2 regions of the uncultured Comamonas sp. genome follow, and region 1 is predicted to be linked to the other one. Evidence: predicted binding sites of a transcription regulator. Region 1 holds the regulator's gene; the other holds the start of a gene.
The links. Region 1 encodes FNR, which switches genes on or off when oxygen is low (the NO sensors DNR and NnrR bind a similar motif). Its sites were predicted from a motif close to TTGATNNNNATCAA; they were not measured.

Region 2: ACHWUQ_RS18810 (OmpW family protein) is a predicted target of FNR. The motif match lies at 4,774-4,787, and genes of this name have one in related genera.

The regions. Positions count from the first base shown of each region.
Region 1 is NZ_CAXYJV010000038.1:211,798-219,684, reverse strand. It holds gene ACHWUQ_RS14630 (Bug family tripartite tricarboxylate transporter substrate binding protein) at 1-722, shown strand, start outside; gene ACHWUQ_RS14625 (enoyl-CoA hydratase/isomerase family protein) at 739-1,530, shown strand; gene ACHWUQ_RS14620 (malonyl-CoA synthase) at 1,597-3,153, shown strand; gene ACHWUQ_RS14615 (universal stress protein) at 3,261-3,704, opposite strand; gene fnr (fumarate/nitrate reduction transcriptional regulator Fnr) at 3,841-4,563, opposite strand; gene hemN (oxygen-independent coproporphyrinogen III oxidase) at 4,713-6,095, shown strand; gene ACHWUQ_RS14600 (sulfite exporter TauE/SafE family protein) at 6,112-6,933, opposite strand; gene ACHWUQ_RS14595 (cell division protein ZapA) at 7,381-7,800, opposite strand; gene ACHWUQ_RS14590 (hypothetical protein) at 7,800-7,887, opposite strand, start outside.
Region 2 is NZ_CAXYJV010000046.1:19,873-27,759, reverse strand. It holds gene ACHWUQ_RS18830 (aspartate/glutamate racemase family protein) at 1-515, opposite strand, end outside; gene ACHWUQ_RS18825 (NCS1 family nucleobase:cation symporter-1) at 531-2,063, opposite strand; yybP-ykoY riboswitch at 2,484-2,649, shown strand; gene mntP (manganese efflux pump MntP) at 2,667-3,236, shown strand; gene ACHWUQ_RS18815 (DUF808 domain-containing protein) at 3,679-4,674, shown strand; gene ACHWUQ_RS18810 (OmpW family protein) at 4,947-5,558, shown strand; gene ACHWUQ_RS18805 (O-acetylhomoserine aminocarboxypropyltransferase/cysteine synthase family protein) at 5,646-6,929, opposite strand; gene ACHWUQ_RS18800 (YeiH family protein) at 7,045-7,887, opposite strand, start outside.

The sequences.
Region 1 (7,887 bases):
CCGATGGCTACCACTTCTTCATGGGCGGCACCCACCATGTGATTGCGCCCTCGGTCTATCCCAAGCTGGATTACGACATCCAGAAGGACCTGGTGCCGCTGGCGCTGCTGGCCACGGTGCCGCAGGTGCTGGTCGTCAACCCCAAGCGGGTGACGGCGGCCAATATGCAGCAGCTGCTGGCCCAGCTCAAGGCCAACCCCGGCAAGATGAGCTTTGCCTCGGCCGGCGCCGGCACCAGCCACCACCTGGCCGGCGAGCTGTTCAAGATCCAGAGCCAGACCGACATCCTGCATGTGCCCTACAAGGGCGCCGGCCCGGCGCTGCAGGACCTGATTGCCGGCAATGTGGACATGCTGTTCGATGGACTGGGCTCGTCCGCCGCGCATATTGCCGCCGGGCGCATCAAGTGCCTGATGGTCTCGGGCAGCCAGCGCAACCCCTCGTTGCCCGATGTGCCCTGCGCCGCGGAGGTGGGCTTGCCCGATTACAACGTGACCACCTGGTACGGCCTCTGGGCCATCAAGGGCACGTCGCCCGAGCTGCAGGCGCGCATGTTCGAAGAGGTCAAGCGCATGGGCACCTCGGAAGAGATCAAGGCCATCTGGGCCAAGAACGGCGCGGAATATGGCAGCATGACGCAGCCGCAGTTTGCGGCCTTTGTGGCCGATGAGGTCAAGCGCTGGGCTGAGGTGGTCAAGGTCTCGGGCGCGAAGATTGAATGACAGCAGGAGCGATGTGATGGCGGGGCAGGTTCGTGTGGAATCGTGGACGGCGGGCGAGGACGCAGCCGACGCACAGGCGGTGCGCGTGGTGCTGGCCCATCCGGGCAAGCGCAATGCGATGTCGCGGGCGATGTGGCGGCAGCTGCGCCGCGTGTTCGAGGAATTGCAGCTCCGGCCAGGCCTGCGCTGCATCGTGCTCCAGGGCGAGGGCGAGGCCTTTTGCGCTGGCGGCGATATCTCGGAATACGCGGATTTTCGCTTTCACCCCGAGAGCCTGGCCGCCTTTCATGAAGGCGAGGTATGGCCTGCACTGCATGCCATGCTGCAATGCGATGTGCCCCTGGTCGCCGCCATTGAAGGGGCCTGCATGGGCGCGGGCGTGGAGCTGGCCAGCTGCTGCGACAGCCGCCTGGCGGCAGACACGGCCCAGTTTGGCGCGCCCATTGCCAAGCTCGGCTTTCCGATGGCGCCCAGGGAGGCGGCGCTGGTGCTGAGCCAGGTGGGGCCTGCGAAGACGCGGCAGATGCTGCTGGAGGCGGCGGTCTTTGGTGCCGACCAGATGCAGGCCTCGGGCTTTTTGAGCCAGGTCCTCCCGGCCGCCCAGCTGCAGGCCGAGCTGGCGCGCACGGTTGCCCGCATCTGTGGCCTGGCCCCCCAGGCCGCCCGCATGACCAAGCAACTGCTGCGTGCGCTGGCCGACGGCGATGCCCAGGCCCCGGTGCTGCAGCAGCCCTATGCCTATGCCGATTCTGCAGAGCACCGCGAAGGCATTGCCGCCTTTGTAGCCAAGAGAAGTCCCCAGTTTTGACGCTGCCTGCGCGGGCCAGCGGCCCGGCTGCAGGCGCCAAGAAAACCACCAACCACGTAGACCAACATGACCAACGACAACCTGTTCTGCGCGCTGCGCGCAGCCTTTCCTGACGACCTCGATGCCATCGCGGTGGAGACCACCTCGGCCAGCGGCGCGCCGCTGCACTACAGCTGGCGTGACCTCGATCGCATGAGTGCGCGCATCGCCAACCTGCTCGATTCGCTGAACATTCCTTCCGGCAGCCGGGTCGCGGTGCAGGTGGAAAAATCGGTCGAGGCGATGGCGCTGTACCTGGCCACCTTGCGCGCAGGCCATGTCTTTCTGCCGCTGAACACCGCCTACCAAAGTGCCGAGATCGAGTACTTCATCACCAATGCGGAACCGGCAGTCGTGGTCTGCTCGCCCGCCAACTTTGGCTGGGTCTCCAAGATCGCCTTCCAGTGCGGCACGCAAAGCGTGTTCACCTTGGGTGATGACCGCAGCGGTACCTTGCTGGAGCGCGCGGTGCACTGTGCCGATACCCACACGCCGGCGCAGAAATCCGCCGGCGACATGGCCGCCATCCTCTACACCAGCGGCACCACGGGCCGCAGCAAGGGCGCGATGCTGAGCCACGGCAACCTGCTGAGCAATGCGGTGATGCTCAAGGACTACTGGGGCTGGAAGAAGGGCGATGTGCTGATCCATGCGCTGCCGATCTTCCATGTGCACGGCCTGTTTGTCGCGATCCATGCGGCGCTGCTCAACGGCAGCAAGATGATCTGGTTTGCCAAGTTCGAGCCCAAGGCAGTGATTGCCGCGATGGCACGGGCAACGGTCTTCATGGGCGTACCGACCCTGTATGTGCGCCTGCTGGCCGAGCCCGGCCTGACCAAGGAGGCCACCCGGCACATGCGCCTGTTCATCTCGGGGTCGGCGCCGTTGCTGATCGAGACCTTCCGCGAATGGCAGACCCGCACCGGCCACACCATCCTGGAGCGTTATGGCATGAGTGAGACCATCATGCTGGTCTCCAACCCCTACCAGGCCGATGCCCGCCATGGCGGCCAGGATGAGCGCCGGGGCGGCACGGTGGGCTTTGCGCTGCCGGGTGTGGGCGTGCGGGTGCAGGGCGATGATGGCCAGGCACTGGGCGCCGACGAGATCGGCCATATCCAGGTGCAAGGCCCCAATGTGTTCAGCGGTTACTGGCGCATGCCCGAGAAAACCGCCCAGGAGTTCACCGCTGATGGCTGGTTCAAGACCGGCGATGTCGGCAAGATCGATGCGCGTGGCTATGTGACCATTGTGGGCCGCAGCAAGGATTTGATCATCTCCGGCGGCTACAACGTCTACCCCGCCGAGATCGAAGGCTTCATCAACGAGCTTCCGGGCGTTGCCGAAAGCGCGCTGGTGGGGGTGCCACACCCGGATTTTGGCGAGGTCGGTGTGGCGGTGGTCATAGCCAAGGCAGGCCAGCAACTGGACGCCGAAGCCATCATTGCTACCCTCAAGAAGCAGCTGGCCAACTTCAAGATACCCAAGCGCTGCTTTGTCGTGGCCGAGTTGCCCCGCAACACCATGGGCAAGGTGCAGAAGAACCTGTTGCGCGACCAGTACCAGGGCCTGTTCAAGGGTTGATACCCTGCAGTGGCGGTTTGGAGCCGCCATGACAAAACCCTCGCTTGTTGCAGCGTATCCGCTGCCGCAAGCGAGGGTTTTTTATCGGGGTTGAAGTTATGCAGCGGTCAGCGCAGCACCAGCACCGGTATCGTCGCATGGGTTAGCACATGCTGGGTTTCGCTGCCCAGCAGCAAACGCTTCAAGCCCCGGTAGCCGTGCGAGGCCATCACAATCAGGTCGCAGTTTTCCTTCTTGGCCGTCTCCAGCAAGGCCTCGGCAATCAGGTCGGACTTGATCACCAAGGTCTTGATCGGCACGCCCGTTGCGGCCCCTTCGGCCACGACCTTGTCCACCACGCTCTGCGCAGCGCGCTGCCAGCCTTCTTCGATGCGTGCGATGTCATCGGGGTTCTGCATCGTGCTGCCTTCGAAGTAGCTGCGCGGGTAGTTCGGCGAGATATTGACGGCGGTGACGGTGGCATGGCTCAGCTTGGCCAGCGCCAGCGCATGGCGGACCGCTTTCTCGGACAGCTCAGAGCCATCGGTGGCAAGCAGGATATGTTGGTACATGACAGGCTCCTTTCGGGTCAGACTCCGGACAGGGCCACAGGCTGCTGCCTTGCCCTGGTTTCATCTCCAAGCATCGCCGCTTATCGCGCGGAACGATGTCGGATCAGGCCGCGTTCGTGTCTCTGGCCTGCACTTTTCAGGCCGAGCAGGCCTGGGTGTTGATCAGACCCTGGAGCTTGTCGGTGTCGAGAATGCGCACATGGCGCTGCTTGACCTCGATGATGCTCTCCTCGGCAAACTTGGAGAAGGTGCGGCTCACGGTCTCCAGCTTCAGGCCCAGGTAGCTGCCGATTTCCTCGCGGGTCATGCGCAGGATCAGTTCATGCTGCGAAAAGCCCCGGGCGTGCAGCCGCTGCACCAGGTTCAGCAGAAAGGCGGCCAGACGCTCTTCGGCACGCATGCTGCCCAGCAGCAGCATCACGCCGTGCTCGCGCACGATCTCGCGGCTCATGACCTTGTGCACATGGTGCTGCAAGGCCGTCACTTCGCGCGACAGGTCCTCGAGTGTCGAGTAGGGCATCACGCAGACCTCGGCATCTTCCAGCGCAATCGCGTCGCAGGAGTGGCGGTCATTGACGATGCCGTCCAGGCCGATGATCTCGCCCGCCATCTGAAAACCGGTGACCTGGTCACGCCCGTCTTCGGTGGCGATGCTGGTCTTGAAGAAGCCGGTGCGAATCGCATACAGCGAGGTGAAGGTCTCGCCATTGCGGAACAGCGCACTGCCGCGCTTGATCTTGCGGCGGGTGGCAACGATCTCGTCAATACGCTCCATTTGTTCGGCCGACAGACCCACGGGCATGCACAGCTCGCGCAGATTGCAGTTGGAGCACGCCACTTTGATGGAGTTGGATGTCATGTATCAATACCCGTGAACAAATATTCGTGTAGGAACGGCGTTCCTTGTATGCGCCTATTGTGCGTGCAGGCGCCAAATGGGTTCTTGATGTATATCAAGGACGGGTGGCGAGCCTTGGGGCACATTGGGGGTCCGCAAGGATAAAGCCCATGATTTCCCTGACCCCCGAACTGCTGCGCCGTTTTGACGTCCCCGGCCCCCGTTACACGTCGTATCCTACCGCAGACCGATTTGTTGAAGCCTTTGCTGCGAATGAGTACAAGCAGGCGCTGGCGCAACGCGGCAGTGGCCTGGCGGCCAGGCTGGCGCCACTGTCCTTGTATGTGCATGTGCCGTTCTGTGCCTCGCTGTGCTACTACTGCGCCTGCAACAAGATCATCACCAAGCATGCCGAGCGGGCCGACGAATACCTGGATTACCTGGAGCGCGAGCTGGATCTGCAGCTCGCCCACCTCAGCACACGCTCGACCATCAGCCAGCTACACCTGGGCGGGGGCTCGCCGACCTTCCTGAGCGATGCGGGTCTCAGCCGCCTGATGGACATGGTCAAGCAGCGCTTCCATCTGCAGCCGGGCGGCGAGTACTCGATCGAGATCGACCCGCGCACCGTGAGCCGCGAGCGCCTGCTGCACCTCTACCAACTGGGCTTTAACCGCCTGAGCTTTGGCGTGCAGGATTTCGACCCGCTGGTGCAAAAGGCCGTGCACCGCGAGCAGCCCGCCGACCAGGTGTTTGCGCTGGTCGAGCAGGCGCGCGCAATCGGCTTTGAATCCATCAATATTGATCTGATCTATGGTTTGCCGTTGCAAAGCCCGGCCAGCTTCGCCCGCACGATGGAGCAGGTCAATGCGCTGCGGCCTGACCGCATTGCGCTCTACGCCTATGCGCATCTGCCCGAGCGCTTCAAGCCCCAGCGCCGCATTCTGACGCAGGACCTGCCCAGCCCGGCGGACAAGCTGGCCATGCTGGCCCAGGCGCTGGCCGCGCTGGAGGGTGCTGGCTATGTCTACGTGGGCATGGACCATTTCGCGCTGCCCGAGGATGCGTTGGCGGTGGCCAAGCGCCAGGGCCGCCTGCACCGCAATTTTCAGGGCTATAGCACGCAGCCCGATTGCGATCTGCTGGCACTGGGCGTCTCGGCCATCGGCCGCATCGGCGCCACCTACAGCCAGAATGCCAAGACGCTGGAGGAGTATTACGACCTGATCGACCAGGGCCAGATCCCCGTGGTGCGCGGGCTGGCGCTGACGCGCGATGACCTGCTGCGCCGCGCGGTGATCATGGGTCTGATGTGCCAGGGCAGCCTGGCGATCGAATCGCTGGAGCAGGCCTGGCTGATCGACTTTGCGCAGTACTTTGCCGCCGAGCTGGCCCAGCTGCGCGAGCTGCAGGCGCAGGGCCTGGTGGACGTGCGAGACGATGTGATCAACGTGACCGAGCTGGGCTGGTACTTTGTGCGCGGCGTGGCCATGGTGTTCGACAAGAACCTGCAGGCCGACCGCAACCGCGCGCGCTTCTCGCGCATCATCTAGCCTGCTGTGGCCTCTCTCAGACCTGCCACGCTGCCAGACTCTTGTAGAGCATGTACAGCGCCAGGCACAGCAGGATGCCACCAAAGATCTTCTTGAGCTGTGCCACCGGCAGGCGGTGCGCGGCGCGGGCACCCAGCGGTGCGGTCAGCACGCTGCAGGTGGCGATGGCGGCCAGGCCCGGCAGCCAGATGTAGCCCAGCGAATGCGGTGGCAGGCCCTGCAGGTGCAGGCCGGCCACCATGAAGCCGGCGACATTGGTGACGGCGATCGGAAAGCCCAGTGCCGAGCTGGTTGCCACCGCGTTGTGCATCGGCACGCTGCACCAGGTCATGAAGGGCACGCTGATGAAAGCACCGCCGGCCCCGACGAGGCCCGAGAGGCAGCCAATCACGCCGCCGGCCGCCAGCTGCCCGGCGGTGCCCGGCATCGGGCGCGTCCCTTGGCTGTTGGGCTTGCGGAACATGCGCAGTGCCGAGTAGCCAATGAACAGGCCGAAGAACAAGCCCAGGTAGCTGCCCTTGAGCACCGCAAAAATGCCCAGGCTGGCCAACAGGCCGCCCAGCACGATGCCCGGGGCCAGGCGTTTGACGAGATCCCAGCGCACGGCACCATGCTGGTGGTGGGCGCGGACGCTGGACATCGATGTGAACACGATGGTCGCCATCGACGTGGCGATCGCCATCTTGATCGCCAGCTCAGGCGCCACGCCCTGGGTGCCCAGGATATAGGTGATGAAGGGCACCAGCACCATGCCGCCGCCGATGCCCAGCAGGCCTGCCAGAAAGCCGCCGATCAATCCCGGCAGCGACAGCGGCAGCAGAACGAGAGGATCAGCCATGGTGCGCAGTAAAAAGGCCACCTGAAACAGGTGGCCTGAAACCCCGCTGTCGCGGAGAGGAGAAGACAGGTTGGGCAGCCTGCCCGAAAAAATCAGGTGTTCGCAGCGGATCCACTGGACCGTCATCCTGAACCGGGGGTTCAGGTGGGCGAGGGCAACCTATCGTTGGGTTCATCTGACGCGAGACGATCACGCTCAATAGGTAATGTACCAAGCCCGTGCTCGTAGAGCATTGGTTCAAGGAACTATAAAGTCCAGCAGGGCTGCGAACGCTTCCATTGTAATCGCTCGCACCTGCTGCACCCCCCAAAATCGCAATTCAATGTGCTGAGATTGGTCAAAAAAGATAGCGTCCTACACAGCTCGTAGAACGCATGGAACGGTATTTTTAGCCAATGCATTGCATGGCGCCAGTATTTGGTGTTAGCGGCTGCTAACACGCTGCTGTCAGGCGCTGGCGGCCAGCGTTTCGGCACCCGGGGAGGGGGCGGGAGCCAGTGCCGCATCGAGCCGTTGCAGCACCGATTGCAGACGGGGCTCGTCCCAGTCGAGGCTGGCCTGCGCAGCGGCGGCGGGCTGGCTCTGGGCCTCGGCCATTGCAGCCGATTGGGCGGCGGCCTGCGCTTGCAATGCATCGGCCGTCTGGCTCAACTGGCTGTTTTGCACTTGCAGGTCGAGCAGATCAAAGGCCACATTGAGCGCCGCCAGCACGGCAATGCGCTCGCGGCCACGGATCTTGCCCGCGTCGCGGATGCCGCTCATGGCCTCATCCACATGCTTGACGGCGGCCAGCAAGCGTGCCTCCTGGCCTTCGGGGCAGCCCAGCATATAGCTTTGCTGCATGATGTGTACTTCCAGCTGTTTCATCATTCGTCCTGGTCAAAGGTCTTGGGCAGGCGTTCGATCAGTGCGTCCACGCGGGCGCGGGCCGCAGTCAGGCGCGATTGGAGGGAG
Region 2 (7,887 bases), on a different contig from region 1:
TGGTCTTCTTCAACAGCCTTGGCGGCCTGCTGCACGATGGCATCGACCGCGCGCTCGGGCTGGCTCTCCAGCTCCAGCACGGCCATGCCGCTGGCGCGCACCGAGGCGCAGCGCGCATCCAGACCGGCCAGCTTGAGCCGGTCTTCGATCAGTGGCACGGCCCGGTCCAGGGTGGTCACGACGGCGTACTTGTGGCCCAGGAACATGGCCGTCGATGCCGCTGCCTCGGTGATGTCCACCACCGGCACTTCCAGCAGCTCTTGCAGGCCTTCGCGGCCATGCTCGCCGTAGCCGGCCTGGATGACGGCATCAAAGGGCTGGTCATAGCGCATGACCGCATCCATCACACCGACAGCGCAGAGGTAGCTCTCAAAATTGCCCTCCACCGACTCGGCGCCAAAACGCGGGGTGAGGGCGACGATCTCGGTGCCCGGTGCCGCTGCCCGGCGCGCCTGGGCGCCAATGGCCTCGGTCATGCTCTCGGTGGTGTTGACGTTCACGATCAGAATGCGCATGCAAAAAACTCCGTCTCAATGTTGGGCATGGTTCACGGCAATGGCCTCGCCGTCCTGGTCTTCGTAGTGCTGGCCCTTGGGGGTCAGCAGCCAGTAGAACAGGCCGCCGAGCCCGGCTGCAATGAACCAGGAGAAATGGGACACCGACTCCAGCGCCGGCAGAAAGGCGAACAGCAGCGCAATCAGCGCCGAGGGCACCAGGGCCTGGATGGCGCGGCGGTTGACGCCGTTGTGGTAATGGTAAGGGCCACGGTGGTCATCGCTGTAGAGGGCAGGCACATGCACGCGCTCCTTGCGGATCAGCCAGTAGTCGGCCATCACGATACCGAACAGCGGGCCCAGGAAGGAGCCCAGGCCACCGAGGAAATACAGGATCACCAGCGGCGAATCGTAGAGGTTCCACGGCAGGATCACAAAGCCCAGGATGGCGCTGACCAGCGCCGCGCGGCGGAAGTTGAGCTGGCGCGGCAGCAGGTTGGCCAGGGCCAGCGCGGGGGCGACAAAGTTGGCCATCAGGTTCACGGCGATGGTCAGGATCAGCAGCGACAGGCTGGCCAGGATCAGCAGCGGCTTGTTGGGGATCTTCTCGACGATGTCGGTGGGGCTGAGAATCAGGGTGCCATCGATGGCCAGTTGGCCGCCGGTCAGCACGACGACGATCAGGCCGAAGATCAGCATGTTGATGGGGATGCCCCAGAAGTTGCCCTTGACCACGGCGCTGCGCGAGGTGGCGCCCCGGGTGAAGTCACAGAAATTGAGCACAAAGGTGCCGTAGATGGCGACCCACAGCGAAGCCGCACCCATGATCTGCACCCACATCGCCCCACCGGTGCTGGGCTGGGGCGCCGTCCACTGGATCCTGCCGCCCGAGCTGTACAGCACCCAGCCGGCCAGCGCGATGAAGGTCACCAGAATCACCGGGCCGGCAAAGGCCTCGTACTTGCGGATGCTCTCCATGCCCCAGCAGGCAATCATCGTCTGCACCACCCACAGCAGGCTGAAGCTGATCCAGCCCAGCACCGGCAGGCCCAGCACCTGGTGCGCCAGCAGCGCCTGCAGGCTGGGAAAGAGGGTGATCAGCAGCACATCGAGCACCTTGGAGGCCAGGTAGGTCTGGATGCCGAACCAGGCAATCGCGACGCCGCCCCGGATCAGCGCCGGGATCTGCGCGCCCCGCGTGCCAAAGCTGATGCGGCTCATCACTGGAAAGGGCACGCCCGTCTTGGGGCCCATGAAGCCCGACAAGGTCAGCAGCACAAACAGCAGTGCGGCGCCCATCATCAGCGCCGTCAGAATCTGCCAGCCGCCCAGGCCCAGCGCAAACAGGCCGATGGCAAAGGCATAGTTGCCCAGGCTGTGCACATCATTGGCCCACAGCGTGAACAGGCTGTAAGCGCCCCAGGACCGGCTGTCTTTCCGGGTGGGTGCCAGGTCCTTGTTGTAGAGCGAGGGGCATACACCAGCGGGCAAATCGGTGGTGGCCGCGGGCCGCTGCTGGGCGGGGTTGAAGGCAAAGCCTGCGTTCTGGTCTGCTGCAAGATCGGTCATTGACATCCTTGGATCGGGCGCATCCAGGTGCGCCTTAGTAACGGCCTGGCGGCCTGATTTGTCTCGTCATGTGCGCGGTTCCATGCATGGCATGTGCAGCAGAGAAGCGGGCCTCAATGGCTATGCTTTGTGTGCACATATGCATACATTAAGTGTATACAAAGCGTCCAAAAATGAACTAGGGCCAACCCTGAAAGGGCGCCGTTGCTGTTGCCTGGGAGACGCGTTTACCGGCGCTGCCAGAGGGCGCATCGCAGCAGCGCGGGTACATGAGGTTGCTCTTGTTTCGGCCTGTAGCTATCGGCCGTTTCGCTGCACCAACGCTGGGGCACCAGGCAGAAATGCGATCCATTTCTAAAGAGCCTGGCGCCTCCGGGGCCATGCGCCGCAACGCGCTGCGCAAGGTTTAGACTGCGGGCTCCCTTGGGGAGTAGCCTGCTTCCGCGCTGGAAGCGTCTGCGTCAACATACTCGGCATGACCCATGCTGTGGCGCAGACATCCGTTCTTCGGTTGGCGAGACCATCGGCATGCCAGCACGACCTCGGTCGGGCAGTGGTGGCATGCCGTTGTGCTCATGCCCGACTGTCCCAGAAGAACCTCCGATGAACGCTGCTTCCATTTCCCTGTTGGCGCTTGCCATGTCTACCGATGCCTTTGCCGCCGCGATTGGCAAAGGCTCTGCCCTTGTCAAACCCCGTTGGTCCGAGGCGCTGCGCACCGGCCTGATCTTTGGTGTCATTGAGGCCATCACCCCGCTGGTGGGCTGGGCGCTGGGCTATGCCGCTGCCGATTATGTGAAGGCCTGGGACCACTGGATTGCCTTTGTGCTGCTGCTGGTGCTGGGTGGCCGCATGGTGCTGGGCGCTTTCAAAAGTGCCGATGAACCCGGGATGGGCCGCCCGGCGCGCCATGGCTTCTGGCTGCTGGTCGCGACCGGCTTTGCCACCAGCATTGATGCGATGGCGGTGGGCGTGGGCCTGGCTTTCCTGGATGTGAACATCACCGTGGTCGCGCTGAGCATCGGCTTTGCGACCTTTGCAATGGTGACCTTGGGGGTGATGGTGGGCCGTGTGCTGGGCCATATCACCGGCCGCTGGGCAGAGGCGGTGGGTGGCGTGGTGCTGATCGCGATTGGCTCGCTGATTCTGTACGAGCACCTGGTGGCGGTATAAAAGCAGGCCCTCTGCGGTTGCCACGGCAGAGGGCTTTGGTGTGTGGCCCTGTAGGAGGACGGCGCCAGACAAAACAAAGCCCCGCAGAGCGGGGCTAAAGTGAGAGAGATCAGTGAGCCTGCAATCGCTGCGGGTGCCGGGTTTTCAGTTCTGGCTCAACCGCTGGCAAGCTGCGCTGATATCAGAAGCGGGCAGGAGCACGCTTACGGTCACGTTCGTCTTCAGGCCAAATAGCAAACACTTCAGTCATTTCAGTCCTTTCACCTTTCTGGTGTAGATGGGTGTACAACGGGCCGCGCGCTGAAGTGGTTGACAAGGCCTGCATAAAGTTTTGTGAACAACCTCCAACAAAACGTAGAGATCACCGTTTTACGGGGCTTGAGACGGCATTGCATTGTGAAATCGCTATGATTTGCCACCTAATTTGGACAGGGAGTGCGTAATGGCTGGTGCTGGTTTATTGATGTTGCTCGATGATATTGCGACCTTGCTTGACGATGTGGCGCTGATGACCAAGACGGCTGCGGGCAAGAGCACGGCCATCCTGGACGATGTGGCCACGCAGACCAAGGTGGCGGTGCAAAAGACGGCGGGGGTGCTGGGCGATGACCTGGCGCTGAATGCCGAGCAGGTGACCGGCGTCAAGGCCAACCGGGAGTTGCCGGTGGTCTGGGCGGTGGCCAAGGGCTCACTGAAGAACAAGGCCATTTTGGTGCCGGCAGCGTTGCTGATCAGTGCTTTTGCGCCCTGGCTGATCACGCCGCTGTTGATGATTGGCGGCGCTTTCCTGTGTTTTGAGGGGGTGGAGAAGGTGCTCAGCCTGTTCCACAAGCCCAAGCACACCCATGACGCCGTCAAGGAGTCTGAGCAGGCCGCACAAATGGGTGTAGCCCCTTCGTCGGTCAAAGCCGCCAACGAGAAGAACATGGACCCGGTGGCCTATGAAAAGGCCAAGGTCGCGGGTGCCGTCCGGACCGATTTCATTCTGTCGGCCGAGATCATGGCTATTGCGCTGGGCACCGTCGCCAGCAAGCCGATTGCCGAGCAGTTGGTGGTGCTGGTCGCTGTGGCGCTGGCGATCACCGTGTTTGTCTATGGCCTGGTGGCCGGCATTGTGCGTATGGACGATGTGGGCATGTGGCTGATGCGCAAGACCAGTGCCGCTGCAAAGGCGTTTGGCCGGGGCCTGATCGCTTTTACGCCCTGGCTGATGCGCGGCTTGTCGATTGTGGGTACGGCTGCGATGTTCATGGTGGGCGGCAGCTTGCTGGTGCACGGCATCGGCCCGATCGAGCACTGGCTGCAGAGCACCGTGACCCCGATGGGCGGTGTGGTGGCCCTGCTGGCACCGACGCTGGTGCACGTGGTCGTCGGCGCGGCCATTGGCGGCTTGGTGGTGCTGGCGGTGGAGGCCTGGCACAAGTTGCGCGGGCACTGACCAGCAGCAGCGCCGCATCGTTGGGATGCGGCTGCAGTAAAGACCTCAAGGCGGCATCGCAACAGCGGGCCGCCTTTTTTCACGGCTTGTTTTGTCTCGTTGATCTGGGTCAGGGCCGCCTGGCGCGTAGAGGAAGAAGATGCAGGGCATGGACAGCAGGCAGATCTGCCACCCACCTATCCGGCGCTTGGCGCTGGCCGGGCATGCAGATGCTGGCTCGTTTCAGCTACTTTTCAATCCATGCGAGCAAGATCGCAGCGAGGGCAATGATGATGAAAAAGATGATGTTGGCAGCGGCGGCTGTATGTGCAATGGCGTCGGGCGCCGCGATGGCGCAAGAGGCGCAAAGCCCCTGGCAAGTGCGTTTGCGTGCGGTGCACCTGGACAGCGCCAACAAGGACTCCACCGGCCTGGGTCTGTCGATCAATGACAAGACCATTCCCGAAGTGGATGTGACCTACTTCTTCACGCCCAACATCGCGGCCGAGCTGGTGCTGACCTACCCGCAAAAGCACGACCTGCGCTCGGACGGCGCCAAGATCGGCACGCTCAAGCACCTGCCGCCCAGCCTGCTGGCGCAGTACCACTTCACCAACATGGGCGCGTTCAAGCCCTATCTGGGCGCTGGTGTGAACTACACGCGCTTCTCGAACGTGAACTTCGCACCGGCGGTTGAGGCCGCGCTCGATCCATCGATCAAGAAGAACAGCTTTGGCGCCGCACTGCAGATCGGCTTTGACTACATGCTCGACAAGAACTGGTCGATCAACGTGGATGTGAAGAAGGTCTACATCAAGACCGATGTGCGCTCGGCGGGCACCAAGGTGGGAACCTTCAAGGTCGATCCTTGGCTGCTGGGTGTCGGTGTGGGCTACCGCTTCTAAACGGGGTCTGAAGCCGTCCACGGATCAAAGAGCACTGTGATTGAGCCGCTTGTTGCAAGCGGCTCTTTTTTTGCGTGCGAGGGCCCTTCAGACCTTGGCCAGCGCCTGCTCCAGATCGGCCAGCAGGTCATCGACATGCTCGATGCCGACGGACAGACGCACCATGCCTTCGCTCACACCTGCTTTTTCCAGCTCGCCACTGTCGAGCTGGCGGTGGGTGGTCGAGGCCGGGTGCGTGGCCAGTGATTTGGCATCGCCAATATTGACCAGGCGCGTGAACAGCTGCAAAGCATCCAGAAAGCGGGCGCCTGCGGCACGGACTTCGCCATCGGCGGCCTTAAGGCTGAACGACAAAATACCCGAGGCGCGGCCGCCCGACTGCTTTTGCAGAATGGCATGGTCCGGGTGATCAGGCAGGCCGGCATAGCGCACCCAGGCGACCTTGGGGTGCTTTTGCAGGGTCTCGGCGATCTTCTGGGTGTTCTCGCAAATGCGGTCCATGCGCAGCGCCAAGGTTTCGATGCCTTGCAGGATCTGGAACGCGTTCTGCGGCGAGATGGCCGCGCCCATATTGCGCAGCGGCACCACGCGCGCGCGGCCGATGTAGGCCGCAGGGCCCAGCGCTTCGGTATAGACCACGCCGTGGTAGCTCACATCGGGTTCGTTGAGGCGCTTGAAGCGCGCCTTGTGCTCCGCCCAGGGGAAGGTGCCGCTGTCGACGATGGCGCCGCCGACGCTGGTGCCATGGCCGCCGAGGTATTTGGTGAGCGAGTGCACGACGATGTCAGCGCCATGCTCGATGGGGCGCAGCAGGTAGGGCGATGGCACGGTGTTGTCGACGATCAGCGGCACGCCATGGCGGTGGGCCACATCGGCCAGCGCGCGGATGTCGGTGACATTGCCCAGCGGGTTGCCGATGGACTCGATGAACACGGCCTTGGTCTTGTCGTCGATCAGTGCGCCAAAGCTGGCCGGGTCACGCGGATCGGCAAAGCGCACCTCGATGCCTTGCTGCGGAAAGGTGTGGGCAAACAGGTTGTAGGTGCCGCCATACAAGGTGCTGGCCGAGACGATGTTGTCGCCCGCTTCGGCCAAGGTCTGGATGGCGGCGGTGATCGCTGCCATGCCCGAGGCCAGTGCCAGCGCGGCAATGCCGCCTTCCAGCGCGGCCACGCGCTTTTCCAGCACATCGGTGGTCGGGTTCATGATGCGGGTGTAGATATTGCCCGGCACCTTCAGGTCAAACAGGTCGGCGCCATGCTGCGCGCTGTCAAAGGCGTAGGCCACCGTTTGGTAGATGGGCACTGCCGCAGCCTTGGTGGTCGGGTCGGGCGAATAGCCTGCGTGAACGGCCAATGTCTCGATGCGCATGGTGTTGGAATCCTTTTTGTGGGCAGAAATATGCCTCCCGGTTGTAGCAGTTTTGTGCGGCAGACCAACGATTTTTTGGGTATGAGCTTATGAGCGCTCAGCGCCATCAACACGCTCAGAGCCAGGTATTGACCGCCAGCCCGCCCAGCACCAGCCAGACAAACAGCACCAGCCCCAGCAGCAAGGGCTTGATGCCCGCAGCCCGCACGGCGCGCACATGGGTGGTGAGCCCCAGGCCGGCCATCGCCATCGTCAGCAAGGCGTTGTCCCACTGCACACCGATGGCGAGCGCCTGCGCAGGGATGACGCCCAGCGAATGGATGCCCGCGACTGCGACAAAGCCCAACGCAAACCAGGGAATGGTGATCTGGCGGGCCTGCACGGCGCCACCGGCTGCCGGCTGCCGGACCGCTGCAGCGCTGCCAGGGCGCCTGGCCAGCCACAGCGACAGCGCGATCAGAAACGGGGCCAGCATCATCACCCGCACCATCTTGGCGACCACGGCAGTATCGGCCGCGCTGCTGCTGACGGCGCCGCCAGCCGCCACGACCTGGGCGACCTCGTGCACGGTCGAGCCGACCCAGAGGCCATAGCCGGCCTCGGTCATCTGCAGACTGGGTGCGAGCCACTGGTAAAGCACGGGGTAGAGAAAGGTGCCCACCGTGCCAAAGACCACCACGGTGGCAATCGCGACCGCCACATCATCAGCCCGCGCCTTGGCCACCGGAGCCGTGGCCAGCACGGCCGCTGCGCCGCAGATGGCGCTGCCCGCGCCCACCAGCATGCTGGTGCGTGCATCCAGCCCCAGCCAGCGCCGGCCCAGCCATTGCGCCAGCACAAAGGTGCTGATGAGCATCAGCGCATCGGTCAGCACTCCGGCCAGGCCCACGGCGGCGATGTCCTGGAAGGTCAGGCGCAGGCCATAGAGGATGATGCCCAGGCGCAGCAGCTGCTGCTT